Regions from separate parts of the Nocardioides sp. GXQ0305 genome, predicted to be linked through region 4. Evidence: predicted binding sites of a transcription regulator. Region 4 holds the regulator's gene; each other region holds the start of a gene.
What was found. The regulator LexA, encoded in region 4, represses DNA repair genes until DNA is damaged. The targets are predictions, from matches to a motif close to TCGAACANNTGTTCGA.
Positions count from the first base shown of each region.

Region 1: ACQ1X7_RS07485 (alpha-ketoglutarate-dependent dioxygenase AlkB) is a predicted target of LexA. The motif match lies at 5,112-5,127, and genes of this name have one in related genera.
Region 2: ACQ1X7_RS05065 (DUF222 domain-containing protein) is a predicted target of LexA. The motif match lies at 3,467-3,482, and genes of this name have one in related genera.
Region 3: recA (recombinase RecA) is a predicted target of LexA. The motif match lies at 3,853-3,868, and genes of this name have one in related genera.

Region 1 covers NZ_JBNYXG010000002.1:529,120-536,935, reverse strand. The annotation lists gene ACQ1X7_RS07505 ((2Fe-2S)-binding protein) at 1-357, shown strand, start outside; gene ACQ1X7_RS07500 (xanthine dehydrogenase family protein molybdopterin-binding subunit) at 354-2,831, shown strand; gene ACQ1X7_RS07495 (FAD binding domain-containing protein) at 2,828-3,682, shown strand; gene ACQ1X7_RS07490 (SRPBCC family protein) at 3,686-4,456, shown strand; gene ACQ1X7_RS07485 (alpha-ketoglutarate-dependent dioxygenase AlkB) at 4,467-5,090, opposite strand; gene ACQ1X7_RS07480 (GntR family transcriptional regulator) at 5,217-5,906, shown strand; gene ACQ1X7_RS07475 (hypothetical protein) at 5,907-6,269, opposite strand; gene ACQ1X7_RS07470 (copper homeostasis protein CutC) at 6,331-7,044, shown strand; gene ACQ1X7_RS07465 (DUF4031 domain-containing protein) at 7,041-7,301, shown strand; gene ACQ1X7_RS07460 (HD domain-containing protein) at 7,337-7,816, opposite strand, start outside.
Region 2 covers NZ_JBNYXG010000002.1:50,782-58,597, forward strand. The annotation lists gene ACQ1X7_RS05045 (Mov34/MPN/PAD-1 family protein) at 1-274, opposite strand, end outside; gene ACQ1X7_RS05050 (DUF1684 domain-containing protein) at 349-957, shown strand; gene ACQ1X7_RS05055 (DinB family protein) at 1,023-1,754, shown strand; gene ACQ1X7_RS05060 (class I SAM-dependent methyltransferase) at 2,141-2,968, shown strand; gene ACQ1X7_RS05065 (DUF222 domain-containing protein) at 3,496-4,704, shown strand; gene ACQ1X7_RS05070 (MMPL family transporter) at 4,893-7,724, shown strand; gene ACQ1X7_RS05075 (YhgE/Pip family protein) at 7,717-7,816, shown strand, end outside.
Region 3 covers NZ_JBNYXG010000006.1:153,389-161,204, forward strand. The annotation lists gene ACQ1X7_RS16020 (SDR family NAD(P)-dependent oxidoreductase) at 1-232, shown strand, start outside; gene ACQ1X7_RS16025 (S-adenosylmethionine:tRNA ribosyltransferase-isomerase) at 229-1,302, shown strand; gene ACQ1X7_RS16030 (GNAT family N-acetyltransferase) at 1,307-2,017, opposite strand; gene ACQ1X7_RS16035 (regulatory protein RecX) at 2,028-2,618, opposite strand; gene recA (recombinase RecA) at 2,668-3,720, opposite strand; gene ACQ1X7_RS16045 (DUF3046 domain-containing protein) at 3,907-4,101, opposite strand; gene ACQ1X7_RS16050 (class I SAM-dependent methyltransferase) at 4,123-5,268, opposite strand; gene ACQ1X7_RS16055 (ABC transporter permease) at 5,305-6,099, opposite strand; gene ACQ1X7_RS16060 (ABC transporter permease) at 6,099-6,890, opposite strand; gene ACQ1X7_RS16065 (ABC transporter ATP-binding protein) at 6,890-7,816, opposite strand, start outside.
Region 4 covers NZ_JBNYXG010000001.1:593,620-601,435, reverse strand. The annotation lists gene ACQ1X7_RS02930 (LysM peptidoglycan-binding domain-containing protein) at 269-613, opposite strand; gene lexA (transcriptional repressor LexA) at 859-1,572, shown strand; gene ACQ1X7_RS02920 (MXAN_6640 family putative metalloprotease) at 1,731-3,365, shown strand; gene ACQ1X7_RS02915 (ATP-dependent DNA helicase) at 3,369-5,345, opposite strand; gene ACQ1X7_RS02910 (DNA alkylation repair protein) at 5,396-6,085, shown strand; gene secD (protein translocase subunit SecD) at 6,366-7,816, opposite strand, start outside.

The sequences.
Region 1 (7,816 bases), on a different contig from region 4:
GGGTGCGACACCAGCAACTGCGGCGCCTGCACCGTCCACCTCGACGGACGCAGCGTGAAGTCGTGCAACGTGCTGGCCGTGCAGGCCGACGGGCACGAGGTCACCACGATCGAGGGCCTGGCCCAGGGCGAACAGCTCCACCCGGTCCAGGAGGCGTTCCGGGAGTGCCACGGCCTGCAGTGCGGCTTCTGCACGCCGGGCATGATCATGCAGTCGATCGACCTGCTCAACGAGACGCCCGACCCGACCGAGCAGCAGGTGCGCGAGGGCCTCGAGGGCAACCTGTGCCGCTGCACCGGCTACCACAACATCGTCAAGAGCGTGCTGCACGCCGCCAAGGGGGGTGCGCACGCATGACCGCCACCCAGGAGGCCCCGGTCGCCGAGATCGGCCGCGACCGCCGCCGCAAGGAGGACCAGCGGCTGATCACGGGCCGGACCCGCTGGACCGACAACCTGACGCTCCCGGGCATGCTCCACCTGGCCATGGTGCGCAGCCCGTTCGCCCATGCGAACATCACAGGCATCGAGACCCAGGCGGCGAAGTCGGCACCGAACGTCGTGGCGGTGCTCACCGGCCGTGACGTGGCCGACGACCAGGGCTCGCTGATCACCGCGTGGCCGATCACCGAGGACCAGAAGTCGCCGACGCACCTCCCCATGGCCGTGGACCGCGTGGCCTTCGCCGGCGAGGTCGTCGCCGTGGTGGTGGCCCGGTCGGCGGCCGAGGCTCGCGACGCCGCCGAGCTGGTCGACGTCGACTACGAAGAGCTGCCGGCAGCGCTCGACCTCAAGCAGGCCTCCGACGACACAGTCTTGGCGCACCCGGACCTGGGAACCAACAAGGCGACGTTCTGGCAGCTCGACTCCGCAGGTCAGGGGAGTGGCGGCGCCGTGGACGAGGCCATCGAGGCCGCCCGAGCCGAGGGCGTGCTCATCGAGCGCGAGTACCGCCAGCAGCGGCTGATCCCGGCGTTCATGGAGCCGCGCTCGATCGTGTGCGATCCGACCGGCGAGCAGATCTCGCTGTGGAGCTCCACCCAGGTCCCGCACATCGTCCGCTTCGCGCTCGCTGCCACGACAGGCGTGCCCGAGTCCAAGATCCGGGTCGTCGCCCCGGACGTCGGGGGCGGGTTCGGGGGCAAGCTGGCGATCATCCCGGAGGAGTGGATCACGTTCTGCGTGGGCCGCCGGATGGGCAAGCCGGTCAAGTACACCGAAACCCGGTCGGAGTCCCTGATGGCCGGGCACCACGGTCGCGACCAGTGGCAGCGACTCACCCTGGCGGCGACGAAGGAGGGGCGGGTCACCGGTCTCAAGGTCGACCTGCTGGCCGACATGGGCGCCTACGCCGCCCTGGTGGGCACGGGCGTGCCGGTCCTGGGTGCCTGGATGTTCAACTCGATCTACAAGTTCGACGCCTACCAGTTCAACCTCACGCCGGTCTACACGAACAAGACCTGGGTGGACGCCTACCGTGGCGCCGGGCGACCCGAGGCGACGTACGCCATCGAGCGGCTCATGGACGAGCTCGCCGCCGAGCTCGGGCGCGACCCGCTCGAGGTGCGCGCGGCCAACTGGATCGGGCACGACGAGTTCCCGTTCACCACGGTCGCCGGGATGACCTACGACTCCGGCAACTACGACGCGGCCACCGAGAAGGCCAAGCAGATGTTCGGCTATGACGAGCTCCGAGCCGAGCAGCGACGGCGCCGGGAGGCCGGCGACCGGGTGCAGCTCGGCATCGGAGTCTCGACGTTCACCGAGATGTGCGGACTGGCGCCGTCGCGGATCCTCGGCCAGCTCAACTACGCGGCCGGCGGCTGGGACCATGCCGACATCCGGATGCTGGCGACCGGCAAGGTGGAGGTGGTCACGGGGACGTCGCCGCACGGCCAGGGCCACGAGACGGCGTTCAGCCAGATCGTCGCCGACCGGCTCGGGGTGCCGTTCGAGGACGTCGAGGTCCTGCATGGCGACACGCAGGTGTCCTACCACGGCATGGACACCTACGGCTCGCGGTCCCTGGTGGTCGGCGGAGAGGCCGTCGTTCGCGCCGCTGACAAGGTGATCGAGAAGGCCAAGCCGATCGCGGCCCATCTCCTCGAGGCGGACGTCCAGGACCTCGAGTTCTCAGGCGGCCGGTTCGGCGTGCGCGGGACCGACAAGGCGATCGGCATCACGGACATCGCGCTCGCCGCGTTCACGGGGCACGACCTGCCGGAGGGCGCCGAGCCGTCGATCGACGCGTCAGCGAGCTTCGACCCGGACAACTTCTCCTTCCCCCACGGGACGCACCTGTGCGCGATGGAGGTCGACACCGAGACCGGCGGCGTCACGATGCGCAAGTACGTCTCCGTGGACGACATCGGCACCATCATCAATCCGCTCATCGTGTCCGGGCAGGTCCACGGTGGCCTGGTCCAGGGCATCGCCCAGGCACTGTGGGAGGAGGCGGTCCACGACGACTCCGGCACGCTGGTCTCGGGGTCGTTCGTCGACTACCTGCTGCCGACCGCGGCCGACACCATCAGCTTCGAGACCGACCACACGACGTCCCCGTCGACGTACACGATGCTCGGCACGAAGGGCGTGGGCGAGGCCGGGACCATCGCGTCCACGCCCGCCGTGGTCAACGCGGTGATCGACGCCGTACGCCACCTGGGCGTGACCGACATCCAGATGCCGTGCACGCCCGAGCGGGTGTGGCGCGCGATCCACGACGCCGGGGCGGGCGGAGCCGACCCGACCACGGGTGCCGCCGCAGCCCACTTCGACGAGTCGACGGGCACGTCAGGCACCGCCGACCGGACCACGGGAGGTGCCCAGTGATCCCCGCACAGTTCGACTACGTCGCCCCGACGTCGGTCGAGGACGCCCTGGCCGCGCTCGCCGAGCACGGCGACGACGCCAAGATCATCGCGGGCGGCCAGAGCCTGCTGCCCGTGCTCCGGATGCGGCTCAACGCGCCGGAGACCGTGATCGACCTCGGTCGGATCGACTCGCTGCGCGGCATCCGTGACGACGGTGACGCGCTGGTCATCGGGGCCATGACGACCCACCACGACGTCCGCACCAGCGACCTGGTGCGGGAGCACGCCGGGGTGATCGCCAAGGCGACCGACCTGCTGGCCGACTCGCAGATCCGCCACCGCGGCACCTTCGGTGGGGCGCTCGCCCACGCCGACCCCGCGGGCGACCTGGGGGCCGGTGCCCTGTCGCTCGGCGCGGAGTTCGTGATCGCCGGCAGCGGCGGGACCCGCACGGTGCCGGCGTCGGAGTTCTTCGTGGACTTCTTCGAGACCGCGATCGGCGACGACGAGATCCTCACCGAGGTCCGGGTGCCCAAGCACACCGGCTGGGGCTCGCACTACGAGAAGTTCGTGCGCATCGTCCACCAGTGGCCGATCGTGGCCGTCGCCGCGACGGTCCGGGTCGAGGGCGGCACCATCGCCGAGGCCCGGATCGGGCTGACCAACATGGGCTCCACGCCGGTCCGCGCGACCGGGGTCGAGGAGTCGCTGGCCGGCGCCGAGGCGACCGAGGACGGCGTACGTGCGGCGGCCGACCGGGCCGCCGAGGGCACCGACCCGCCCTCGGACCTCAACGGCGACGCCGACTACCGACGGCACATCGCGACGGTGCTGACCCGACGCGCCGTGCTCGCGGCCGCAGGAGCCTGACGGGTGGAGCTGCAGCACCGGTTCACCGTCCCCGCCGGGGTCGAGGAGACCTGGGCCCACTTCAGTGACATCGAGGGTGTGGCCGGGTGCTTCCCGGGCGCGACGGTCACCGAGGCGGACACCGAGTCGTTCTCGGGCACGGTGAAGGTCAAGCTGGGCCCGATCGCGCTCGTCTACAACGGCAGCGGCACCTTCGTCGAGAAGGACGAGGCCGGCCACCGGATGGTCATCGACGCCAAGGGCAAGGACAAGCGCGGCAACGGGACCGCAGGCGCGGTGGTGACCGCGACCATGACCGAAGCGAGTCCGGGCTCCACCGACGTGGAGGTCAGCACCGACCTCAGCATCACGGGCAAGGCGGCCCAGTTCGGTCGTGGCAACGTGATCAAGGACGTCTCGGACAAGCTGCTCGGCCAGTTCGTCGCGTGCCTGGAGCAGCGGCTCGGTGCGGACACCGAGACGGGGGCCGCCCCCGCCGAGCCTGCGGCGACGCCGGATCCGGCGGCCGCGACGGAGAGGGCCACCGAGACCCCCGCTGAGGCGCCGGCGCCGGAACCGCAGGCGCCGGCTGCCTCGGCGGGTGCGCCCGCCGCGGCGACCTCGCCGGCTGCGGGACCCCCACCTCCCGCGCCGCGCCAGCCGTCGGAGCAGGACGACGCCATCGACCTCGGCGCGACCGTGCTGCCGGTGCTCGCGCGGACGTACTGGAAGCCCGCGGTCGCCGTGCTGGTCGTGGTCGTCGCCGTCATCTGGTGGCTGGCCTCGCGCGACTGAGGGCTCGAACTCAGAACACGTTGAGCGGTCGGAACTGGACCGACATCCGGGGCCCGGCCGCGGCGACCTTGGGCACGCTGTGCTCCCAGGTGCGCTGGCACGAGCCGCCCATCACGACCAGGTCGCCGTGCCCCATCTCGACGGCGATCGACTCGCCGCCGCCGCGGGGGCGCAGCGCCAGCCGGCGCGGGTCGCCCACCGAGACGATGGCGACCATGGTGTCGACGCTCCGCCCGCGACCGATCCGGTCGCCGTGCCAGGCGACGCTGTCGCGGCCGTCGCGGTAGTAGCAGCACCCGGCGGTCACGAACGGCTCGCCCAGCTCGGGCAGGTAGTGCGCCGAGAGCGCGTCGCGGGCCGCCTCGAGCGCCGGGTGGGGCAGCGGTTCCCCGACCCCGTAGGTGTGGACCAGGCGCGGGACGTCGACGACCCGGTCGTACATCTGTCGCCGCTCGGCACGCCACGGGACGTCGTGGGCCATCGTGGTCAGCACCTCGTCGGGGTCGACCAGCCAGCTGCGCTGCACGTCGATCCAGGCGCCCCGGGTGAGCGGGGTGCGCTCGGGGCGGAGGGGCCGCGGGCCGCTCGGGGCGGGCCCGGGTTCGGCGTCGAACAGCGTCCCCTGGAACTGCATGGTCCGGACGCTACCACGGAATCGAACATCTGTTCGACAGGGCGAGGTTGGCCATTCCGGGGACGGGGGGCCGCGCCCCCGCGTACCCTCGCGACCGTGGAAGCCCTGTTGTCCGAGCATGGTCACGTGCCCAAGCACGTGCAGGTGCGGGAGTACGTGCGGGGGCTGGTCCGTGAGGCCCAGCCCGGCACGGCCGCGCCCTCGGAGCGGGAGCTCGTGCAGCGGTTCCGCGTCGCCCGGATGACGGTGCGCCAGGCGCTGGACGCCCTGGTCGCCGAGGGGCTCCTCGAGCGGGTGCCCGGCCGGGGCACCTTCGTGTCCCACCCGCGGCGCGGCATCGGCCGGCTGCGCGGGTTCACCGAGGAGATGACGGCCCGGGGCATGCTCGCCGAGTCGCAGAACCTGCTCGCCCGTCGCGACCAGGCGGGACCGGGCGTGGCGCGCGCCCTCGAGATCACGCCGGGCGACCCGGTGATCCGGTGGAAGCGGCTGCGACGTGCCGACGGCACGCCGATGTGCATCGAGGACGCCTACCTCAACGAGGTCCTGATCCCCGGCTTCCTGCAGAGCGGCATGCCGACGAGCCTGTACGAGGCGCTCGGCGCCCGTGGCCTGAGGCCCACCAGGGCCGAGGACTCCGTCGCGGCCGACGTCGCGTCGCCCGACGAGGCCGAGATGCTCGAGGTGCCGGTCGGCAGCCCGGTGCTGCGCCACTCGCGCCGTTCGCTGTCGCGCGGCAAGGTCGTCGAGGTGTCGCGCTCGGTCTACCGGGCCGACCGGTTCACCCTCTGGGTCCAGCTCGGCCGGGACAGCTGATCAACCTCCGGGACCGGGAAAGCTGAGGCGACCGAGCTCGGCCACCGCGGTCCCCGACTCCTCGCACACCCACACCGGGTCCGGTCCTCCGAGGTCCGGCTGGATGTGGAGAGCGTGCACCGGCCCGCGTCGGCAGATCCGGCACTCCGGCCAGCGACCCCCGGCGTCGACGACCGCGTCCTGCACGTCCTGCGCGACCAACCCGGCGACGTACACCTCGCCCTCGGGCCACTGCTCGGCCCACCACCGGCGCGAGGCGACCGCCTCCTCGAGGGCCGAGACCACGGCCGCCGTCGCCTGCTGACGGGCCTCGAGGTCGGCCAGCACGAGCGCACGGGCTGCGAGGAACAGCCGGTGGTCCATTCGGCCATTGTGCCTCGCGCGCCCACACCGGTGGGAGGGCCCGCGGTCCTAGAGTGACCCCATGGACCAGCCGCTGCTGGAGGTCGCGGTGCGCGGTCCGGGCGACGTCGCCGGGGCCGACGAGGGTGGGGCCGACCGGCTGCACCTCGCGGACGACGGCGACCGCTCGCCGGAGCCCGCGACCGTCTCGACGGTGTGCCGCGAGACCGACCTCCCCGTGTTCTGCCTGCTCCGGCTCACCGACTCGTGGACGACCACCGGGGGCGAGCTGACCCGGCTCGCAGGGCTGGCCGAGGACTACCTCGGCTGCGGTGCCGCGGGCGTCTCCTTCGGGTTCCTCGACGGCGACCTCGAGGTCGACGCCGAGGTGTGCGCCCACCTCGCCGAGCAGCTGCCGGGGGTCCCGTGGACCTTCCACCAGGCGATCGACGCGTCCCTCGACGCCGAGCGGGCCTGGGCGCGGGTGGTCGACCTGCTCGGGCTGGTCGCCGTCCGCTCGGCCGGGTCGCCCCGGGGTCTCGCGGTCGGGTACGACGACCTGCTCGCCCTCGCCTCCCGGTCCCCGCGGGTCGCCGGGCTGCTGATGCCGGGCGAGGGACTGCTCGGCGAGCACGTCCCGTGGTTCGTCCGGGCCGGGGTCCGGTCCTTCCACCTCGGGCCGCAGGCCCGACCGGGCGGCACCGCGAAGGCCTGGGTCGACGCCGGGCACGTGCGCTCGTGGCGGTTGCTGGTCGACGACGCCGTCGCCCGCGTGCGCGGGGCCGACGCCGGATGATCCTGATCGACCCGCCCAACGCGGCGGGACGTGGACGCCTCTGGTCGCACCTGGCCAGCGACACGTCGTACGACGAGCTGCACGCCTTCGCCCGCACCGTCGGCATCCCCGAACGGGGCTTCGACCGCGACCACTACGACGTTCCGTCGGAGTGGTACGACGACATGCTCGCCGCCGGCGCCGTCCCCGTGACGTCCCGCGACCTGGTCTCCCGCCTGGTGGCCGCCGGCCTGCGCCGCCGCAAGCCCCAGCGTTGACCAGGGCCTCGCTCGGCGCCGAGCCGGGGCGAGCCTCACCCCTCCTCGAGCCGGGCCAGCTCGGCGGTGACGTTGGCGCGGGCCCGGTCCTCCCAGAGCCGACGAGCCGTGTCGGTGTGGAAGAGCGACGGCTTCGCCAACAGGTCGGCGAGCACCGCCGCGCGTCCGCGTGCGAAGTCGTCGTCAGGCACCGCGGCGTACTCCCGGCGTACGTCCGCGACGTACTCGGCGTAGCGCCCGGGCGGCGCCGCCAGGATCGCCAGGTCGGCGTCGCTCAGCAGCCGGCCGCGCTCGTCGCCCTCGTCCGGCCGGTGCCGCTCGGTCGTCCGCACCAGCCTCCCGACCTCCCGGCCGAGTCCCGCGGGCAGCACGCGCTCGGCCCAGACCGCCGAGCGCTCCTCGTCGTCCGCGGCCCCGTCGTGCACGCCGTCGTGGAACCACGCCGCCAGCCGCACCACGTCGTCGTCGGAGCCCAGGTCGGTCAGCCGGTCGAGCACCTCGGCCAGGTGGCGGAG
Region 2 (7,816 bases), on a different contig from region 4:
CGGTGCGGCTCGGGTAGGCCTCGGTGGCCGTGTGGGAGTGGTAGATCACGACGGGTTCCTCGTCGCGCTCGTCCATCTCCTTGTAGAGCTCGAGCAGGTCGGTGGAGTCGAACTCGTAGAAGGTCGGGCTGCCGGCGGCGTTGACCATCTCGACGAACCGCTCGGCGCGGTCTGTTCCCGCGGGACCGGCCACCACGCCGCACGCCTCGTCGGGGTGGTCCCGCTTGGCGTGCGCGACGATCGCGTCGTACGTCGCCTGCTCGATGGTCAGCACGTCCCAAGGGTATTGACTGCCTGCGCGCCCCCCTCCCCCTGCCAGCATGTGGGCGCGGCCCGTAGGTTCGTCGGGTGCCTGACTTCGACCCGCTCGACATCGTGGACTGGCGGCGCCGGGTCTTCGCGCTGTACGCCGCCGTGCGCGCCGAAGCCGACCCCGCGGCCGGCCACGCGCTCTGGCGGAGGGGGCGTGACGAGCTGTTCGCCGGGCACCCCGCCAGCCCGCTGCTGCCCGAGGACCGCGCCGGCTTCAGCGGCCTCCGCGTGGCGCCGTACGACCCGGACTGGCGGTTCGAGGTGCCGGTGCTCCCCGCGCCGGCAGTGTCGTGGGAGCCGCAGACCGGGACCGACGGCGTGGTGCCGTTCGAGCGGCTCGGCGTGGTGAGGCTGCCCGGGGTCGGCGACCTCGACGTGTGGCGGCTGGCGGCCTACGGCGGCGGCGTGTTCCTGCCGCTGCGCGACGCGGGCTGTGGCAAGCCCGATGGTGGGTACGGCGGCGGCCGCTACCTGCTCGACACCGTCAAGGGTGCCGACCTGGGCGGTGACCGCGACCACCTGGTCGTCGACCTCAACTTCGCGTACCCGCCCTCGTGCGCCTACGACCCGTCGTGGGCCTGCCCCCTCGCCCCCGCCGGCAACCGGAGCGACACCGTCGTACCGGTGGGTGAGTTGGCCGGCTGACGGCCGCGCGGTCCCGACCGGCGGGGGTCTGGGTGGTGTCGGTGGCGCGCCCTAGCCTGTCGGGCATGCGGCACTTCGAGGACGAGGACCTCACCGGCGCTGAGTTCCGTGAGTGCGACCTGAGTCGGGCTCGGCTGGTCGGCGTCGTCATGCAGGACGCCGAGATCGACGGCCTGGTGACCAACCTCGTGGTGAACGGCGTCGAGGTCACCGCCTACGTCGAGGCCGAGCTCGACCGCCGCCACCCGGTCCGCCTGCTCCTCCGCTCCGACGAGCCGGCCGACCTGCGGGAGGCCTGGCGGCAGCTGCGCGACGACTGGACGGCGACCGCCGCGCGACTCCAGGCCCTGCCTGAGGGCAGCGAGCACGTCGGGGTCGACGGCGAGTGGTCGGCCGTCCAGACCCTGCGCCACCTGGTGTTCGTGCACGACTCGTGGTTCCGGCGCTGTGTCCTCGGACTGACGGAGTCGTTCACGCCGATGGGCCTGGGACCGTCGCTCGTGATGGAGGCGGAAGGCAGCCTCGACGCCTCCGCCCACGTCAGCCTCGAGGAGGTGCTCGCCGTGCGCGCCACCCAATCCTCCGAGATCGGGGCCTGGCTCGCCGAGACCACGCCCGACCTCCTCGCACAGCCCGCACCGGTGCCGGACGACGACCGTTGGCCCCCTTACGCCCGGGGCCGGACCGTGCGACAGTGCGTCGGCACCGTGCTCAACGAGGAGTTCGCCCACCACGGCTTCTGCGTGCGCGACCTCGACAAGCTGGCGCGCCGACGGACTGCGTCGCCGGAGCGTTGAGGACCTCCCACCTCACCCCTCGCGGGGCCGCCCCCTTGCCCGTGACGCTCCGGTCGCAGCGCGGAGCGGCGAAGCTCCCTCGTGCCACTGCGCGCTCGGGGGCAGGTGCGCACCATCGGCGGCGTGAGCGTGAGTTCGCCGTCGGCGGTGAGTCCTCCACGCTTCTCACACCTGCAGCGGTGGACCAGCCACCGCCGCCTCCATCGGGCAGAGAGTGACTGCTTCGGGACGGCACGCTGACCGCTCACGGGCGCCCGCTCGGAGCCATGAGCGGTCACGCATTGCCGTGACTGACAGGGCATGAGCGGGCGGTGACGTGGCGCGGGGTCCGGTTGTCCCCGGCTGCTGATCGAGGCAAGGCGGTCAGAGGCCCTACGATCGGTGTCGTGCTCGACGATGTCGCGGCAGAGCGATGGCGCGAGGAGCAGCGCGCTGTCTACAGCTCTGGGGACACCGAGCATCTGGCCCGTCAGCAGGAGTCGCTCGCATGGGCACTGGTCGACGCGGCAGGCCCCACCTCCGGCCAGAGCGTCCTCGACGTGGGTGCCGGGACCGGCAACGTAGCGATCGCAGCCGCGCGGCGTGGTGCCCGGGTGACCGCGGTCGACATCACCCCGCACCAGGTTCGGCAAGGCATCGAGCGCAGCGCCCTCGAGGGCCTCGAAATCGACTGGAAGGTCGCAGACGCCGAAGCCCTCCCCGTCCCGGATACGACCATGGACATGGTCCTCTCGAACTTCGGCGTCGTCTACGCCGCGCGGCCGAGCAGAGCGGCGGCCGAGATCACCCGCGTGCTGAAACCGATGGGCACCGCGCACTTCACGGCGTACCCGGCGGATTCCTTCAACGGCGAAGTTCTGCGGATCGTGCAACGCTACGTCTCCAGCGCCGACGCGGCGCCGACCGTTGACGAGTACGCGTGGTCCGACTCCCAAGCCCTTCGGCGCTGGTTCCCAGGGTGTTCCATCGGGATCACCGAGCACGTTCACTACGTCGACCCGCAACCGTCGGTGGATGCCTGGTGGGAGGCGATGCGTGGCGTACCGATCCTCGAGCGGCTGCGCGAAACCCTGAGCCAGCGAGACTTCCGGACCTTCCGCGAGAACGTCATCGCCTTGAGACTTCGCTTCGCCGACGTCGCGGCGGACGGCACGGTCACACCGTTCAACCGGTACGTGAACTGCCGTGTCGACCTGGGCCACGCCGAGCCATGAGACCGAGCGCCGCGCACCCGCGGGAGACGCCTGTCGTCACGTGACGGCCCTCTGCTCGGTCGCGTCCTCTCCCGCTCACGCGAAATCAGAGTCAGCGTCACAGGGGGGTGATTCCGGTGCGCTTCGGTGCGGGGCCAGCCCTGGGCCACTGAACTTGCAGGTTGCGCGAGGCTCGCACCGAGGGGCGCCGAGCAGGGCTGATCGGGCGCACGCTCAGCGGATGACAGTGCGGTAGAACCAGGTCAGCGGGTGACCGGGATCCTCCGCACAGGCGCCGGATCACTGGCCATCGGGACGTAGCGAGGCACGACAGTGCCCCAGATCCGAGACAGCAGGTGACGCAGCACCGGGGCACAGTGAGCTCCGACCCGTCCCGTGGCTGAGCACGCTCATCGGCTGAGCGGTCGGGCCCGAGTCCCGGGGGGAGGATGTGCCGCTTCGCGTCCACAGCGCCGGCCGTGCGCAGGTTCTCCACAGGCGTGTGCATGGCACCGTAGATCGAACTCTTGTTCGAATAGAGTGGCGCCATGCCCACGCCGTCCGACCTCGTCACCGCAGCCGGGCACCCGGCTGCGGTGGTGGCGGCGGTCCACGCGGCTCTGGACGAGCTGGGCGCGGTGGACGCGGGTACGGACGGTGTGACCGCGGCCGTGGTGGAGTGTGAGCGGGGGATCCGGCGTCTGGAGGCCCTGAAGCTGAGGCTGCTCGCGGCTGCCGACTCGGCACGGGTTGCGGAGTCGACCGGGCACTCCTCGACCGGTGCCTGGCTGGCCTCCCGGACCCGTGGTGGCCAGGCCCGGAGCGCGCGGGAGGTGCGGCTGGCCGCAGCCCTCGACGAGGGGCTGCCGGAGACCGCCCGGGCCCTGGGCGACGGGGCGCTCTCGAGCGAGCACGCCACCGTGATCGCGGACGCCGTGCGCACGCTGCCGGCGGGGACCACCCCCGCAGCCCGGGCAACGGTGGAGCAGTCGCTCGTACGGAAGGCGGAGCGCCTCGACCCGGTGCAGCTGAGCCGCGTGGCGCGTCGGGCCCTGGAAGCCGTCGAGCGCGACCGTGCGGCCGTCGATGCCCACGAGGACGGGCTCCTCCAGGACGAGGAGGAAGCCGCCCGTGCGCGGGCCCGGCTGACCCTTCACGACAACGGCGACGGCACCACGAGCGGCCACTCCACCGTGCCGAGCCTCGCCGCCGCCGTGCTCCGCAAGGTGCTCGACGCGATGACCGCCCCGCGCCGAACCGGGGCGGCCCGAGTCGCCGACCGCGACCCCGTCCACGCGCGCGGCATCGCCTTCGCCGAGGTTCTCGAGCACCTGCCGACCGATCGGCTGCACGGCAAGGTCGCGGCCACCGTCGTGGTGACGATCGACCTCGAAACTCTCCGCGGCCAGCTGCGCGCCGCCCGCCTCGACACCGGTGATCTGGTGTCGGCCGCCGAGGCACGCCGGCTGGCGTGCCAGGCCGGGCTCGTGCCCGCGGTCCTCGACGGCGCGAGCCTCCCTCTCGACCTCGGCCGCCAACAGCGACTGTTCGGCGAGGCCCAGCGGGTCGCCGGTGCCACCCGACACACCAGCTGCGCCGCCCACGGCTGCCAGACGCCGTACGCCTGGTGCGAGCTCCACCACCGACGGGCGTGGCACCGCGGGGGCCGTTCCGACCTCGCCGACATGGTCCCCCTCTGTGGCTACCACCACCGGCTGCTCCACCGAAGGCCCACCCAGGTCAGGCTGCGGACATAGGCCGCCGGGTCGCGCTCCGTGCGGAGACCACGTCCCACCCCGCGCGCAAGCCGGCGCGCGGCGACGGTTGGGCGCGCGGCGCACCGTTGCGCGCCACGGGCCGGCAGTTCATCATGGCGAGGACTTGGGTCGATCCTCGGGCGCCGGGAACGACCGTCGGCCCCGGCTGCGACGGACGGGGGTCGCGCATGTCGATGTTCCTGTTCCGGCTGGGCGGCCGGATCGCCCGGCACCGTGGCCTGGTGCTCGCCGCCTGGGGGCTGATCCTCTCCGGCCTCGTCGGTGGTGCCGCCATGCTCGGCACCCACTACGACGACACGTTCGTGATCCCCGGCACCCAGTCCCAGGAGGGGCAGGACGTGCTCGCCGAACGGTTCGGGATCACCGGCACCAGCGGCCAGGTCATGGTCCGCGCGAGGTCCGGCGCCATCACCGACAGCGCCGCCGCCCAGCAGGTCAAGGACGTCGCGAAGCGGATCGACGCCCTCCCCGGCGTGGCCGCCGGCGACCCCCTGACCGGCGACTACCCGCTGGTCTCCGCCGACAGCACCTCGACGATCATCCAGGTGCGGTTCACGTCTGACACCCCGTCGGACGGGTTGCTCGAGCAGGTCACCGACGCAGGAACGCCCGACCGCTCGAGCGGCCTGGAGACCTGGGTCGGCGGCGACGCCTACGGGGACACCTCCGAGCCCAGCCGGGTGCCCGAGCTGCTCGGTCTGCTGGTGTCGTACCTGATCCTGGCCGTCACCTTCAGCTCGCTGCTCGCCGCGGGGATGCCGATCTTCTCCTCGCTCATCGGTGTGGGGGTGACCCTGAGCTCGATCGTCCTGTTCACCTCGATCACCACGGTGTCGAGCAGCGCCCCGACGCTCGCCGAGATGCTCGGACTCGCGGTCGGCATCGACTACGCCCTGTTCATCCTGTCCCGCCACCGGCGCCACCTGGGCGAGGGGCACTCCCCCACCGAGTCGATGTCGCGCGCCCTGGCGACCGCGGGCAGCGCGGTCGTGTTCGCCGGGGCGACCGTGGTGATCGCCCTGACCGGCCTGACCATCGCCGGCATCCCGGTGCTGACCGTGATGGGACTCGCCGCGGCCGGCGCCGTGTCGATCGCCGTGCTGCTGGCGCTCACCCTGCTGCCGGCCGTCGCGCTGCTGCTGGGTGAGCGACTGCGCCCGAAGCCCCGTCGCGAGAAGCGGCTGCGTCGCCACCACTCCGGGCACGCCGAGACGCCGCCACGCGAGCCCGGCGCCGGCTTCGCCACGCGATGGGTCCGGATCGTCACCAAGGTCCCCCTGCTGACCGTCGCCGGCGTGCTGGTGATCCTCGGCATCGCGGCCATCCCGTTCGCCAGCCTCGACCTGGCGCTGCCCGACAACAGCACCGCACCCGCCGGCAGCCAGCAGCGACTGACGTACGACGCCATCACCCGCGAGTTCGGTGAGGGCTACAACGCTCCGCTATCGGTCTCCGCCGACATCATCACCAGCACCGACCCCGAGAAGACCGTCGACCAGATGGTGACGAAGGTGTCCGCGGTCCCCGACGTGGTGGACATCCTCCAGGCCACGCCCAACCAGGAGGCCGACACCGCCCTGGTCGCCCTGGTGCCGCGGGAGGGGCAGACCGCTCCGTCGACCAGCGAGCTGGTGCAGCAGCTGCGCGACCGCAGCCCGGGCTGGGAGGACGAGCTCGGGGTGAGCGAGATCCTGGTGGCCGGGACGACGGCGGTGAACATCGACGTCTCGCAACGGCTCGGCGACGCCCTGCTGCCGTTCGGCGCCCTCGTCATCGGCCTGTCGGTCGTGCTGCTGATGGTGGTGTTCCGGTCGGTGGCCGTCCCGATCAAGGCCACGCTGGGCTACCTGCTCTCGGTCGGGGCGGCGCTCGGCGCCGTCGTGGCCGGCTTCCAGTGGGGGTGGCTGGACGCGTTCGTGGGCCAGTCGGCCGCGCCCATCGTCAGCTTCCTCCCGATCTTCGTGATGGGCGTGCTGTTCGGCCTGGCGATGGACTACGAGATGTTCCTGGTCTCGGCGATGCGGGAGGAGTACGTCCAGACCGGTGACGCCCACGACGCGGTGATCCAGGGCTTCCGCGCCTCGTCGAGGGTGGTCACCGCCGCCGCCATGATCATGACCAGCGTCTTCATCGCGTTCATCCCGGACGGCTCCTCCACGATCAAGCCGATCGCCCTCGGCCTCGCCGTCGGCGTCGCGGTCGACGCCTTCATCGTCCGGATGACCCTCGTCCCGGCCGTGATGGTCCTCATGGGCCGCCACGCCTGGTGGCTGCCGCGCTGGCTCGACCGGGTGCTTCCGGAGGTGGACGTCGAAGGGGCGGCCCTCCACCGCAAGATCAACTACGACGACTGGGCGGCCACCGCCGGACCGACCGCCCTGCACGCTCGCGGGATCGTGCTGCCCGTCGGCGGCCCCGCGCTCGACGTCGACGCGGCCCCGGGTGAGGTCACGCGGGTCGACGTCCCCGTCGACGTGGACGAGCGGACCCTCGGCCATGTGCTGGTGGGCAGGACTCGCCACCGCGGCGGCGAGCTGGTCGTGGCCGGCCGGTTGCTGCCCGAGCAGCGCGAGGAGGTCAACCGGGTGGCGACCCTCGTCGAGCTCGGCCGTGACCAGCGCGACGAGGACGCCGTACGCCGCCACCTGAGCGCCACCGCCAGGGTGGCGAGTCCACGTCGACACAGCCGCCGCGAGCACGTCGACCGCACCCTCGCGCTCGTCGCCGAGCTGGACGACGCCCTCGGCTCGGCGTCCTCGCCGGCCCTCGGCCCCGCCGTGGTCGAGGCCGCACAGGCCCTGGCCCAGGGAGTGGAGGTCGTCGTGCTGACGGGGCTGGACGACCTGCTGCTGACCGACGACCGCGACCGGGCCGAGCGGCTCGCCGCGGCTCTCGCCGACCGCGGCCCGGCGGTCGTCCTGCTCGAGCGGGAGCCGCATCCTGCTCCCGCCCCACCGGATCCGTCCCCGCGGACGGAGAGGAAGGTGACCCATGGCTGACACGACCAGCCGCACCAGGGGCCGGCACTGGCCCACCACCCTCACCGTGACGGTGCTCTTGCCGCTCCTGGCCGCGTGGGTGCTGGTGTGGT
Region 3 (7,816 bases), on a different contig from region 4:
GCACCTCACGCTCACGCTGGCGGCCGAGGAGGGGCTGACGGCGTACGCCGTCGACCCCGGCGACATGCGGACCCGGATGCACCAGGACGCGTTCCCGGGCGAGGACATCAGTGACCGGCCCGAGCCGGAGACGGTCGTCCCGAGCCTGCTCGCCCTCCTCGACCGACGGCCACCCCCGGGGCGCTACCGAGCCGCCGACCTCGCAGTCCCGACGGAGGTGGCGAGCCGGTGACGCTGCTCCAGGAGACTCCCACCACCGTGTTCCCGGAGGCGGGCGAGCACGTCGCCGACCGGCCCGCCGAGGAGCGCGGCGCTGCCCGCGACGACGTGCGGCTGCTGGTCGCCCGACCGGACGGTGTGCGGCACCGTCGGTTCGCCGACCTGGCCGACGAGCTCGAGCCGGGCGACCTCGTGGTCGTCAACAACTCCGCGACGGTCGCGGGGCAGGTCGACGTGGTCGACACGGCCGGTCGCGCCCGGGTGCTGCACGTCGCGACGCCGCTGGACGACGGCAGCTGGGTGGTCGAGCTGCGCACGGCGCCCGACGCGTCGAGGGCCGTGCTCGACGCTCCCGGAGGCGAGCGGCTGACAGCCGTCCCGGTGACGTCCGAGCGTGTCACCGCCGAGCTCGTGGCGCCGTACCCACGGCCGGGGTCCTCGCCCACGGGCGAGGGCACCCGGCTCTGGCGAGCCGTCGTCACCGGTCCGTTGGCCCGGCACCTGGATGCCCACGGTCGTCCCATCGCCTACGGCTACCTCGACCACGCGTATCCGCTGGAGGCCTACCAGTCGGTCTTCGCCACCGTTCCCGGCAGCGCGGAGATGCCGTCGGCAGGCCGGCCCTTCACCGCGACGCTGATCACCCGGCTGGTTGCGCGCGGCGTCTCCGTCGCGCCGGTGACCCTCCACACGGGCGTGTCCTCCCAGGAGGCGGGCGAGGCGCCGCAGCCGGAGCGGTACGAGGTCGGCGACCACACCGCCCGGCTGGTCAACGCCGCCCACGACGCCGGGCACCGGGTGGTGGCGGTCGGGACGACGGTCACCCGGGCCCTCGAGTCGGCAGTGGCCGCGAGCGGACGGGTGGAGGCCCGCCACGGCTGGACCGAGCGCGTCGTGACGCCGCGGCAGCCGCCGAGGGTCGTGACCGGCCTGGTCACCGGGTGGCACGACCCCCAGGCCAGCCACCTGCTGCTGGTGGAGGCCGTCGCGGGGGCCGAGCTCACGCAACGGGCCTACGACGAGGCGGTGGGCGAAGGCTACTGGTGGCACGAGTTCGGCGACGCCGGCGTGTTCCTGCCCTAGGCCGTCAGCCGACCACCTGGGCGACGTCGAGGGTGCAGCCCACGACCGTGGCCGCCGACCCGTCGCGCTGCGGCTCGTCGAACCAGGTCCCCTCGACGAACCCGACCTTGGCGAGCACCCGGAGGCTGACGGCGTTGCGGTGGTCGGGCGCGGAGAAGTAGGTGGTGACGTCGCGGTAGCGCCGCCGGGCGCTGATCAGCCAGGCCCAGAGCATGGCGGTCCCGATGCCGCGGTGGACCAGGGACGGCTCCCCCACGGCGTAGTCGACGCCCACCGCCTCCGGGTCGGGGACCAGCGCCGCGAAGTCGGGGTGGTCGCGGATCCGGTAGTCCTGGCAGAAGCCCACCGAGCGCCCGTTGGCCTCGGCGACCCACATCCGGGTCGGCTCCATGCCGTCGATGGCAGGACCGTAGTGCGCCGTCACCGCCTCGAAGGTGGGCTCGCCGTCGGCGGCCCACCAGCGCGCCACGTGCTCCTGGGCGCGCCAGCGGGCCACGTCCGGCAGGTCGCCGCGCCCCATCGCCCGCAGGGTCACCTTGCGGTCGTGGTCGACCTGGAACCGCTTGACCTCACCGGAGAGGTCGATCGGCGTCGGGTCCACGTGGAGGCTCGCGCAGGTACGGCGGGCCGCCGCCAGCCACGACTCCCCGGCCCGGACGACGCCGCTCAGCTCGTGCCCGCGGTCGAGGATCGTGAGGTGCGTGGCGTCGTCCACGACGGCGAGGCTAGTCGAGGGGCGACACCACGTCGTCGTCTGCAGCGCCGACCTCGTCACGCACGACCCGGAAGGCGAGACCGGGCGGGTATCCCTTGCGCGCCAGCATCCCGACCAGCCGCCGCGTCTGCGTCGCCTCGTCGAACCGCTCGAGGCTGCGGAGCTTCTTGCGGACCAGGGACCGCGCCGTCGCCTCCTGCTGGTCGTCGTCCACCCGGTCGAGCGCCTCGCGGGCGACGTCGTCGTCGACGCCCTTGCGCCGCAGCTCCTGGGCCAGCGCCCGCGGCGCCAGTCCCTTGGCGGAGTGGCGGCCGCTGACCCAGGCATGGGCGAACGCCGCGTCGTCGACCAGGCCGACCTCCTCGAACCGGTCGAGCAGCCGGGCGGCGATCTCGTCGGGCACGTTCCGCTGGCGCAGCTTGTCGGCCAGCTCTGTGCGCGAGCGGGCGCGACCGGTGAGCTGGTCGAGCAGGATGGTCCGCGCGACCGACTCGGGGTCAGCGTCGGGACCGAGCGTCTCGACGTCCTCCGGAGACCCGGCGGACGTTCCGGTTTCGACGCGCGGTCCCGACCTCGCAGGCTCGGTCGAGCGCTTGCTCAACCTGCCCGCGCCCACACCGGCCCGTCGTTCCTCCGTGCCGGCTGCGCGGTCAGAAGTCATTGATCCCGATCGGCTCGTCGGACAGCTCCTCGCCCGGGGCGTCGACCTGGGGCCCGACCCCCAGCTTCTCGAGGATCTTCTTCTCGAGCTCGTTGGCGAGGTCGGGGTTGTCGCGCAGGAAGGTGCGCGCGTTCTCCTTGCCCTGGCCCAGCTGGTCGCCCTCGTAGGTGAACCAGGCGCCGGCCTTGCGGACCAGGCCGGCCTCGACGCCGACGTCGATCAGGCCGCCCTCGCGGGAGATGCCCTTGCCGTACATGATGTCGAACTCGGCCTGCTTGAACGGCGGGGCCACCTTGTTCTTGACGACCTTGACCCGGGTCCGGTTGCCGACCATGTCGGTGCCGTCCTTGAGGGTCTCGATCCGGCGGACGTCGAGCCGCACCGAGGAGTAGAACTTCAGCGCCCGACCACCGGTCGTGGTCTCGGGCGAGCCGAACATGACCCCGATCTTCTCCCGCAGCTGGTTGATGAAGATCGCGGTGGTGCCGGAGGAGTTGAGGGCACCGGTCATCTTGCGCAGCGCCTGGCTCATCAGTCGCGCCTGGAGGCCGACGTGGCTGTCGCCCATCTCGCCCTCGATCTCGGCCCGCGGCACCAGCGCGGCGACCGAGTCGATGACGATCAGGTCGAGGGCACCGGAGCGCACCAGCATGTCGGCGATCTCGAGCGCCTGCTCACCGGAGTCGGGCTGGCTCACCAGCAGCGCGTCGGTGTCGACACCGAGGGCCTTGGCGTAGTCGGGGTCGAGCGCGTGCTCGGCGTCGACGAACGCGACGATGCCTCCGGCACGCTGGGCGCTGGCCACCGCGTGGAGGGCGACCGTCGTCTTGCCGGAGGACTCCGGGCCGTAGATCTCGACGACCCGGCCGCGCGGCAGGCCGCCGAGGCCGAGCGCGACGTCGAGCGCGATGGAGCCGGTCGGGATGATCTCCAGCGGCGCGCGGGTCTCGTCGCCGAGGCGCATCACGGATCCCTTGCCGAACTGCTTCTCGATGTTGGCGAGGGCGACGTCCAGCGCCTTCTCGCGGTCTCCACCAGCCATGTGGGTGCCTCTCTGTGTCGTGTCGGTGCAGGTGCGCCTTCGACGCTAGGGCGGGCCACCGACAACCGGGCCCGGACCGACCGGGGGCTGTGGAGAACTCGCTCCGCGTCGCACCTGTGGACGACACGCTAGCCGAACAGATGTTCGATCACCGGCACGACGCGCCCGCGTGTCGCGGGCCCCCGGTCATCGCTCCGAGTCCGGCAGCTCCAGCACCCGCCACACCGCGCGCCACACCTGCTTCGGCTCGATCCCGGCGTCGAGCGCCTCCCGTACGGTGCGTCCCTCGAGCGCGCCGATGACCTGGGTGTCCGCCCAGACCTGGGCGTACCCCGCGCCGAGCGCGCGGTCCATCCGGGCCCAGAACTCGGTGTGCCTCATCGTGCCGTCCTCATCGGGCCGTCACCGGCGCCGGGCGCCGACGTCGAGCCAGGTCTCGCCCCCCTGCCCGGGACTGCGGGCCACCTCGACGACGTCCCAGCCGGAGGCGGCCAGCACCTCGCGGAGCGGTCGCTCGCGCCAGAAGGTGAAGTGCCGCGGCCCCGCGACGCTGCCGTGGGTCGAGAAGCGGGCCCCGTCGCCCTCCTTGACCGCGAGGTGCAGCGCTCCCCCGCTGCGCGTGGCCGAGGCGAGGTTGTCGAGCACGTCCGGGAGGTCCTCGCGGCGCACGTGGAGCAGGCTGGCCGAGGCCCACACCCCGTCGTACCGGCCTCCGTCGGCGTCGTCGGCGCGCTCGGGGTCGGTGAGGTCGTCGGTCAGCGGGTCGACCACGTCGGCCTGGTGGCCCTCGAGGCGCAGCAGCCGGACGAAGCCCGGCGTGATGTCGGTTCGCCGCACGGAGAGGCCCCGTGCCTCGAGCGCGGCCGCGTCGCGGCCCGCGCCGCTGCCGACCTCGAGCACCCGGGCGCCGGCGGGCAGCGCCGCGGCGAACCGCTCGAGGGCGGCCTCGATCGCCTCGGTCATCGCCGGTGCGTGGTCGCGGTAGGACTCGGCCGAGTCGTCGTAGGACGCCACCGTCACCCGCTTGGTGATGTGGGAGACGTCGTGGGCGTGGTGGACCACGTCGTGGAGGTGGTAGCGGGCGAAGGTGTCGACGGTGAACCTCGCCCCGTCGCTGCGCCGGCCTGTGCGCTGCCACTGCTGGTCGGCGACCTCCTCGTAGCCCGACGCGACGCGGTCTGCCGCCGCGACGACGGCCGATGCGACGGCGGCGGGATCCTGGCTGCCGTAGTCGCCGAGGACGGCCGCGTCGTCCTGGTCCCAGTTGTCGAACGCCGGATCGTCGTCGCCCAGCATCCGCTCCAGCCGCTCGCGGAACAACTCGTGGACGTCGCGCACGTGGCAGGCGTACTCGAGCGGCGACCAGACGTTGGCCGAGGGCCGCACCGCCGCGTCCTCGGTGTCGAGCACGACCTCCCACAGGGTGGCGTTGTCGCGGATCGCCTGCGGCACCCGGCCGCGGTCGAGCCCGGGCGCGTCGAAGCCGCACTCGGGGCACGGGCGGTCGAGGACCCACGTCCAGTCCTTGGTGTCGGGCTCGATCGTCATGGCGCCATCCAACCAGCAGGGTTCGACCGGTCGCGCTCAGGTGAGCAGCAGCGAGTCGAGCCGGCGACGTACGACGGCGAGGCCCAGCAGGCCCATGACGACGAGGTAGACGACGGACACCCCGCTGGCCCACGTGATCGACCCGGTGGTGAGCTCGCGGCAGAGCACCACGCCGCGGTAGAGGGGCGTCACCTCGACCACCCACTGCAGCCAGGTCGGGAGCGTGGACAGCGGGAAGAAGGTCGCCGAGAACAGGAACAGGGGAAGCTGGGCCAGGGTGATCTTGTCGAAGTCCTGCCAGCTCTTCATGTAGGTGGTGAGCGCCATGCAGACCGCGCTGAAGGCGAACCCGATCAGCAACGTGGCGGGCAGCGCCAGCACCGCCCACGGCGACAGCACCAGTCCCATCGCCCACATCACGAGGAGGAACGCGGCCGAGTAGCTGGCGCCGCGGAGCTGGCCCCACGCGATCTCGCCCCGCGCGATGTCGGAGGTGGTGAGCGGAGTCGCGAGCATCTGGTCGTAGAGCTTGTCGTAGCGCAGCTTGAAGAACACGTTGAAGGTCGAGTCCATGAGCGCGCCGTTGAACGCCGACGCGGCCAGCATCCCGGGCGCCACGAAGGCGGCGTACGAGATGGGCTCGCCGTTGATCTCGAACCCCTCGACGAGCGCACCCACCCCGATGCCGATGGAGAAGAGGTAGAAGACGGGCTCGAGGAAGCCGGTCAGGAACAGCTTCCACTCGGTGCGGTAGGTGATGTAGTTGCGCAGCACCAGCAACCGCAGCGCCTGCCACGGCCCCAGGGGCCGGACGACCTCGGTCGTCGCCATCACCTCACCAGCCGCTTCTGCAGCCCGGACACCGACCAGGACCACCCGACCACCAGCAGGGCCACCAGCACGGCGACGTTGACCAGGGCGAGACCCCAGTCGACGGCGTCGACGCAGAACATCCGGGACAGGTTGACGCCGTGCCAGAGCGGGGTGAGCCGGGCGACCCAGGCGCCGACCTCGCCGAGGTTGGCGACGGGGAAGAACGCGCCGGAGAAGAGGAAGAGCGGGAAGATGCCGAGCCGGAACAGCACGCCGAAGCCGGACGGGCTCTTCAGCCGCGCGCTCCAGCCGTAGACGAGGGAGGCGAAGACCATCCCGACCAGCACCTGCGAGAGGAACGCCAGGACCGGCCCCCACCAGGTCGCGAAGACGCCGAACGGGGTCAGCACCAGCATGAAGACGCCGCACGTCGTGGCCAGCCGGAACAGCACGAAGAGCAGGTGGCCGGCGACGATGTCGCGGATCGCCAGCGGCGTGGCGACCATCGAGTCGTAGACCCGTTGCCACTTGATCATCCCCATGACCGGGTACGTCGTCTCGCCCACCGCGACCTGCATGGCGTGGGCGGCGACCAGCCCGGGGACCACGAACGCGAGGTAGCTGGTGGCGCCCTCGAGCTGGTCGGGGTCGCCCTCGATGAAGCCGCCGAGCAGCACCCCCATCGCGAGCACGTAGAACAGCGGGCTCACGAAGCTGCCGACGATGCTGGCCTTCCAGGTCCGCTTGTAGACCGTCCACCAGTAGTCGTACTGGCGGCCGAGGCTCTCCGTCAGGGTGAGCGCGGACATCAGTCGACCAGGCTGCGGCCGGTGAGGCGCAGGAAGACGTCCTCGAGCGTGGAACGGCGTACGAGCACGGCGGCGGGCTGGAGCCCGCGCTCGTGGACCCCGGCGATCACGGCCTCGCCGTCGTCGCTGTAGACCAGCACCCGGTCGGGCAGCACCTCGACCCGGTCGCCGAGGTCCGCCACCTTCTCGGCCATCGCCTCGTTGCTGTCGCCCTCGGGGGCCACCCCGAACCGCAGCTCGGCCACCTCGCGGGTGGAGTGGGCGTCGATGAGCTCGCGCGGACTGCCCTCGGCGACGATGAGCCCCTTGTCCATGACGACGAGTCGGTCGCACAGCTGCTCGGCCTCGTCCATGTAGTGGGTCGTGATGACCAGCGTGACCCCGGCCTGCTTGAGCCGGAACAGCTGGTCCCACAGCACGTGACGCGCCTGCGGATCGAGGCCGGTCGTCGGCTCGTCGAGCAGCAGCAGGTCGGGGCGGTTGACCAGGCTGCGGGCGATGGTGAGCCGCCGCTTCATCCCGCCGGAGAGGTCCTCGACCCGCGAGGTCGCCTTGTCGGTCAGGGAGACGAAGTCGAGCAGCTCGTCGACGCGCTCCCGCACCAGGGCCTTGTCGATGCCGAAGTAGCGGCCGTAGATGTAGAGGTTGTCGTAGACGTTGAGCTCGTTGTCGAGGGTGTCCTCCTGGGGGCAGACGCCCAGCCGGCCCCGGATCGCCGGCCCGTGGGCGGCGGGGTCCATGCCGAGGATCCTCAGCTCTCCCCCGCTGACCGGGCTCACGGCGGCGATCATCCGCATCGCCGAGGACTTGCCCGCCCCGTTGGGTCCGAGGAAGCCGAACGCCTCACCTCGTCGTACGTCGACGTCGATGCCCTTGACGGCTTCGAAGTCCCCGAACGACTTGCGCAGGCCCACGGCCGAGATCAT
Region 4 (7,816 bases):
GCAGCGTCGGCCGCATCGGGTCCGGCCGCCACTGCCGACGAGCTCGCTTGTGGACAACCCGTTGTGCCCCGGATCCGGGTCACCAGGTGGCACGGATCCGGGGCACAAAGCCGCGAGGGGTGAGCCAGCGTGTGGCTCACCCCTCGTCTTCCCCGGCCCCTTCGAGACGGTCGCTGCGCGACCTCCTCAGGAACCACCATCGGCAGCCGCTGGGGTCGAGGCAGCGGCGGCCGATGGGAGCTATTCAGTTGTGGTCTCGGGTGGTCGGTCAGGACTCGACCGGCACCCGGAGCTTCTGGCCGGCGTAGACCACGGAGGTGTCGAGCCGGTTGAGGTCCTCGATCTGCTCGACCATCGCGGCGACGTCGCCGTCGGTGGTGACGCGGGCGGCGATGTCGTAGAGCGTGTCGCCGGGCGCGACCTGGACCACGAGCGTGGCCTCGGGGGTGCCCGGCTGCTCGGTCGCGACCGAGCCGCCGCCCCAGAGCACACCCAGGGCCAGCACCAGCAGCAGCGCACCGGCGAGCACCACCAGCCGGCCGCGTCGCGTCAGCCGCACCTGCGGCGAGCGGAGCCGGAGCGTCGGGGTGGGCGAGAGGGTCATCGTGCTCATCGGGACCTCCTGGGGAAGTGGCGGTCAGCCTGGTGGTCTGTGCTGTCGATCGGAGCCTGACGGAGACCACTGACAACCAGTGGATCGAGCAGGTGTTCGATCGAACACGTGTACGACGTTAGAGCACGTGTTCGAATCGAGTCAAGAACCTGTTCGAACGGATTTCTCCGACGCCGACGAGGGAGGCCGACACGCTGTTCGAACAGGTGTTTGAAATCCCGGGGCCGTGGTGGGACCCTGCAGCCATGCCGAAGAAGAAGCTCGCCGAGCTGCCCGACGGTCCCCCGGACGCGACCGGGCTGACGCCGCGCCAGCAGAAGGTGCTCGCGACGATCAAGGACTCCATCGAGAAGCGCGGCTACCCGCCCAGCATGCGCGAGATCGGCGAGGCGGTCGGGCTGACCAGCTCCAGCAGCGTCGCCCACCAGCTCAAGACGCTGGAGGAGAAGGGCTTCCTCAAGCGCGACCCGAAGCGCCCGCGGGCGCTCGAGGTGTTCCTGCCCGAGGTGATGGCGGCCCGGCGCTCGATCGGCGGGGCGGAGGAGACGGCGTACGACGAGACGGGCGTCGGCGACGCGATGCCGGCGGCGTCCTACGTGCCGGTCGTCGGCCGGATCGCGGCCGGAGGTCCGATCCTGGCCGAGGAGCGGGTGGAGGACGTCTTCCCGCTGCCCAAGCAGCTCGTCGGCGACGGCCAGCTGTTCCTGCTCGAGGTCAAGGGCGACTCGATGGTCGACGCGGCGATCTGCGACGGTGACTACGTCGTGATCCGCCAGCAGCCGACGGCCGACAACGGCGAGATCGTGGCCGCGATGATCGACGGCGAGGCCACGGTCAAGACGTTCCAGCGGAAGGCCGGCCAGGTCTGGCTGCTCCCCCACAACGACGCCTACGACCCGATCGACGGCACCCACGCCACGATCCTCGGCAAGGTGACGGCGGTGCTGCGGCGGGTCTGACGCGACGCTGGCACAGGTGGTTTCGAGACGGGCGCAGAGCGCCCTCCTCAACCACCGGCCATCGGCAAACGCCTGCTTCGTGAATCGCCGGACGAGGGTGGGCTAGACGGGTTAGGGTTTGCCGGTCTTCGCCTTCCCGGACAAGGAACTCCCACCTGATGCGTCCCCGCCTGCTCACCGCGCTCGCCGCCGGTGCGCTCACGTTGTCCCTGCTCGGCCCGACCGGCGCCCAGGCCGACGACCCGGACGTCTCAGCCCCGACGCCGCCCGACACGACCACGGCGGAGGAGGCCACCGAGGTCCTCGAGGAGGCCGAGGAGCTCTTCGAGGAGCGCCCTCCTGCTGAGGCCCAGGAGTTGCTGGCCGATGGGGGACTCGACGCCACCATGGTGCTCAACGAGCTCCTGCGGGCACGGCCTGACCTTTCTGCGCAGCAGCGCCGGCGGGCTGACGCTCTGCTGGCTCGACCGACCGACGGCGCCTCCGACCCCTTCGGCGACGGGTACCGCAGGCGAGAGGCGAAGCCCGTGTGCGGCGGAGCGATCTGTGTCCACTACGTGCGCCGAACAGCCGACGCGCCGCCGCGTCGGGATTCCGACGGCGACGGAATCCGCGACGCCGTCGAGCAGACACTTCAGATCACTCGTGCCGTTCACAGCACCTTTGTGAACTCCGGCTACCGGCGACCCGACTCCGATGGTCGGCGCGGCGGGCGCAGGGGCAAGGTCGACGTCTACCTCGCCAATATCGACGAGGACGGCTACTACGGCTATTGCGCGAGCGACCAGCGTCAGGCGCCTAGCGGCACGTCCAATCGATGGGCGTACTGCGTCGTAGACGACGACTACGCAAGGTTTGCGACCCCGGAGATCACGGCGCTGGAGAACCGGAAGGTCACGCTGGCTCACGAGTACTTCCATGCCGTCCAGTACGCCTACGACGCCTTCGAGGACGGTTGGTTCATGGAGGCGACCGCCGCATGGGTTGAGGATGAGATCTACGACTCGGTGGACGACAACCGGCAGTACCTCTTGGCCGGACAGCTGGGTTCACCTCGGGTCGCACTCGACCGGTTCGACACGTTCGGAGGGGATGGCTACGGCCACTACGGGAACTGGATCTGGTTCCGCTACCTGACAGAGCGCTGGCCCCAGGAACTGGGAACGTTGCCCCGGTTCGTCCTAGAAGCCTGGCGCGGTGCGAGCGGCCGCCGCGGGGCCGCGAACCTCTACTCCACCCAAGCCATCAACGCCGCACTCAACGACCGCGAAACGAACTTCACGGAGGCGTTCGGGGACTTCGCCGCCGTCAACCGAGACCCGGCTCTCAACTACGAGGAGGGTGGGGCCTATGAGGCCGACCCCCCCTTCCCGATCCCGGCGGCGCGGATCCGAACGCACCCCATATCCGCGACCTCTGAGCCGGTGGGGGATGCGGTGACCGTGGACCATCTCGCCTCGGGGACGGTGGGGTTCGTGCCCGTCGAGCTCGCGGAACCCGGCTGGACCCTCACGGTCTCTGCCACCCTGCCGCCCGCGACGGCGCAGTCGGTCCGCCTTCTGGTGCATCAGGCCGACGGCACGGTGACGACGGCTGAGCTCCAGCCGACGGGGGAAGAGGTCAGCGCGACCGTACCCTTCTCCACCGACGATGTGAGCGACGTCGAGCTCGTGGTCGTGAACGCCAACCGACAGATGACGTGCTGGAAGAACCGTCCGTACGCGTGCAGCGGGATTCCGCGCGGCGACGACTTGGTGACGAACTACAGCACCTCGTTGCAGCCGCCTGTGTAGCGGTCACCCGGCGGCGAGCCGGGCCAGCGCCTGCCGGACCACGGCGGGGTCGGTGGTCTGCCACATCGGCGGCAGGCTCGCCCGCAGGAAGCCGCCGTAGCGAGCGGTGGCCAGCCGCGGGTCGAGCACGGCCACGACCCCTTGGTCGGTGGTGGTGCGGATCAGCCGGCCGGTGCCCTGGGCGAGCAGCAGCGCGGCGTGCGTGGCCGAGACCTCCATGAAGCCGTTGCGGCCCTCGCGGTCGGCCGCCCGGGCGCGCGCCGACATCAGGGGGTCGTCGGGGCGGGGGAACGGGATCCGGTCGATGATCACCAGCTGGCAGGTATCGCCGGGCACGTCGAGCCCCTGCCAGAGGCTGAGCGTGCCGAAGAGGCAGGTGTGGGGGTCGCCGACGAACTGCCGGGCCAGCTCGGGCAGCTGGGCCTCGCCCTGGGCGAGCGTCGTCAGGTGGGGCAGCCGCTCGCGCACCACCGCGGCAGCCGCCTCCGCCGCCCGCCGGCTCGAGAACAAGCCCAGCGTCCGCCCCTCGGCGGCGTCGACCAGGTCGACGATCTCGTCGAGCTGGGCCGCGCCCAGGCCGTCGCGGCCGGGCGGCGGCAGGTGGCGGGCCAGGTAGAGGATCGCCTGCTTCCCGTAGTCGAACGGCGACCCCACGTCGAGGCCGCGCCACGGCACCACCGAGTCGCCGGCATCGTCGGGCTCGGCGCCCTCCTCGGCAGGCTTCAGCCCGAGCGAGGTGGCGATCGCCGAGAAGTCACCGCCGAGCCGCAGCGTCGCACTGGTGAACACCACCGTCTTGTCCGACAGCAGCTTGTCGCGCATCGGCCCCCACACCTGCAGGGGCGCCACGTGGAGCCGCGCGGGAATCCGATCGGTGGGCTCGGAGAGCCACAGCACGTCGGACTCGACCTGCGCGGCCATCCGCTCGGCCGTCGTGAAGATCTCCTGCACCGAGCCGCGGGCCTGCTGGCGACCGGCGTCGCCCTCCTCCTTCTCGCTCTCGCGTGGGTACGCCGACAGGCAGGCGCGGGCCGCGTCGCGGACCAGCACCAGCGCGTCGGACAGCGCCTCGGGGACCTGGTCGAGCCGCCCGGCCTCGGTCTCGGCGATCGCCGTCGCCAGCGCGTCGCCGGCGTCGGCGAGGTCGTCGGCCGCCGACCCGGACGACTCCGTGTCGACGTGCTTCTGGGAGCGCCGGGCCGCGCGGTCGACGTCGGACGGGGCGAGCTCGTCGGTCGCCGCCTGGGTGACCCGGGCGACCACCTCGTGGGCCTCGTCGATCACCACCACGTCGTAGTCGGGGATCATCGGCACCCCCTCGATCGCGTCGATCGCCAGCAGCGAGTGGTTGGTCACGACCAGGTGGCTGCGGTGGGCCTCCTCGCGCGCCACCTCGACGAAGCACTCCTGCCCGAACGGGCACCGGCTCGCCCCGAGGCAGTCGCGATGGCCGACGCTGACCTGCCGCCACTCGCGGTCGGTGTGGCGGGGCGCCCGGTCGCGCTCGCCGCTGCCGCCGTCGTCGGCCTCCTTCTCGGCCCACGCCCGGAGCTCGAGGACCTTGCTGGCCATCGACCCCTCGGGCACGTCGACGAGGGTGCCCTGGTCGTCGGGCACGCCCTCGCGGATCCGGTGGAGGCAGGCGTAGTTGGACCGGCCCTTCAGCACGGCGTACGACGTGTCGACGCCCTGCTCGCCGACCGCCTCGACCAGGCGCGGGATGTCGCGCTCGACCAGCTGGTGCTGGAGCGCGAGGGTCGCGGTGGCGACCACGACCCGGTCACCGTGGAGAAGGCTCGGGACCAGGTAGGCCAGCGACTTGCCGGTGCCGGTGCCGGCCTGGACGAGCAGGTGACGGCCGTCGTCCATCGCCTCGGCGACCGCCTGCGCCATCGCGACCTGGCCCTCGCGCTCCTGCCCGCCGAGCGCCTCGACGGCGTGGCCGAGCAGCTCACGGACGCGGGGGTCGGGCTCGGGCACCCGCGCACTCTAGCCACGCCGTCCGACACGGCCGCCTACGATCCCCAGGCATGGGCACCCCTCCCCTGCTGGCGGCGATCCGGGCGGACCTGGAGACCGCCGGCGACCCGGAGCGGGCCGAGGCGCAGCGGGCCTACATGCGCTCGGAGATGCCGTTCCACGGGGTGTCCTCACCGGAGCTCAAGCGGCTGCTCCGGCCGCACCTGGCGGCGTACGCGCCCGGGGACCGGGCGACCTGGGAGCGCGACGTGCGCGAGACGTGGGACGGCGCGACCCACCGGGAGGAGCGGTACGCCGCAATCGCCCTGGCGCGGCACCGGGTGGCCCGGCCGTGGCAGGACCCCGACGTGCTGCCACTGCACCGGCACCTGGTCGTGACCGGGGCGTGGTGGGACCACGTCGACGTCGTGGCCAGCCACCTCGTCGGTGGCGTGCTCCGCGGCCACCGGCCGGCGACCACCCCGGTGGTCCGCGGCTGGGCGGTCGACGACGACCTGTGGTTGCGGCGTACGGCCGTGCTGGCCCAGCTCCGGCACCGCGAGGACACCGACACCGCGCTGCTGGCCGACGTGGTGGAGGCCAACCTCGACGACCCGTCGTTCTGGCTGCGCAAGGCGATCGGCTGGGCGCTGCGCGAGCACGCCCGCACCGACCCCGACTGGGTCCGCGAGCACGTCGCCGCCTGGGGAGACCGGATGTCGGGCCTGTCGCGGCGCGAGGCGCTCAAGCACTTCGCCTGATCCTGGTCACCGCCCTGCGCATCTCCAGGGGTTTCGAGGCTCGGCGCTGGCGCGCCTCACACCTCAACCTCCGGCTGCCAGAGGTGGTTTCGAGACGGGCCTTGACGGCCCTCCTCAACCACCGGAACCGGTCCCCTCCTCAACCACCGGAACCGGGCCCCTCCTCAACCACCGGAACCGGAGGTTGAGGTGCGAGCGAAGCGAGCCTCGAAACCCCCGCACCGCTGAAGGGCGGCGACCACTCACGGTCCTGCCCGAGGTCACGAGGTTCCGAGGAGGGTCAGACGACGGCGCCGGAGTCCTCGGGGTCGCGGACCTTCTTCTGCTTCTGCTCGCGCGGCATGGGCGCCTTCTCCTGGAACCAGATCAGCAGCGGCGTCGCCAGGAAGACCGAGGAGTAGGTACCGACGACCAGGCCGACGAGCAGCGCGATCGCGAAGTCCTGCAGGGAGTCGCCGCCGAGCAGCGCCAGCGCGGCCAGGATGAACATCGCGCCGAGGCCGGTGTTGACGGTACGCGGCACGGTCTCCAGGCAGGCCCGGTTGGAGACCTCGGCGAACGACTTGTCGCGCGAGGCTCGCCAGCGTTCGCGGATCCGGTCGAACACCACGACGGTGTCGTTGACCGAGAGGCCGATGATGGTCAGTGCGGCGGCGAGGAAGACCCCGTCGATCGGCTTGCCCAGCCAGGCGAACAGGCCGAGCACCAGCAGCACGTCGTGGAACATCGCGAGCACCGCGGAGACGCCGAAGGTCCACTTGAACCGCACCGCGAGGTAGAGCATCTGGGCGAGCAGCGCGATCCCGAAGGCGAGCAGCGCCTTGTCGCGCAGCTCCTCACCGAGCGAGGGGCCGATCTGCTGGTCGTCCTCCTTGGTGATGTCGCCACCGATCTCGGCGAGGGCCGCCTCGATCTGGTCCTCCTCCTGGTCCGACAGCGGCCCCGTGCGGACCGTGATGTCAGCGGTGTCGGCCCCCTGCACGACGGCCTCGGGGAAGCCGGCCGAGGCGATCGCGTCCCGCGCCTCGTCGACGGTGACCTCCTGGGACGTCGAGTAGTCGAGGGTGCGGCCGCCGGTGAACTCGATCCCGAGGTTGAGGCCCTGGACCAGGATGCCGGCCACCGCGATCGCCATCGCGACGAGCGACCCGACGATCCAGGTCTTCCGGCGCGACATCAGGTCGAAGTCCCTGGCGTCCAGCCACGCCCGGACCCTGCCGACGTAGCCGAGGCCGGTGAACCTGGGCCGCTTCGCGACCCACGGGATCGAGACGCCGACCTCGGTCAGCATCCGGGCGACCACCAGCGCCGAGATCATCGAGGCGATGACACCGATCGACAGGGTGACGCCGAAGCCCTGCACCGGGCCGGACGCCAGGATGAAGAGCAGGGCGGCCGCCAGCAGGGTGGTCACGTTGGAGTCGAGGATCGCCGACCAGGCCTTGTTGAAGCCGATGACCAGCGCGCGTCGTACCCCGGCCTTGGGGGCGTCGTCGTACTCCTCCCTGGCGCGTTCGAACACCAGCACGTTGGCGTCGATGGCCAGGCCGATGGCGAGCACGAACCCGGCGAGGCCGGGCAGGGTGAGGGTCGCGCCGAGCGCGAGCAGCATCGCGTAGGCGATGAGGGCGTACGACGCCAGCGCGATCGTCGCCAGGAAGCCGACGAAGCGGTAGACGAGGGTGATGAACAGGCCGGTCAGGATCAGGCCGATCAGGCCGGCCTCGAAGG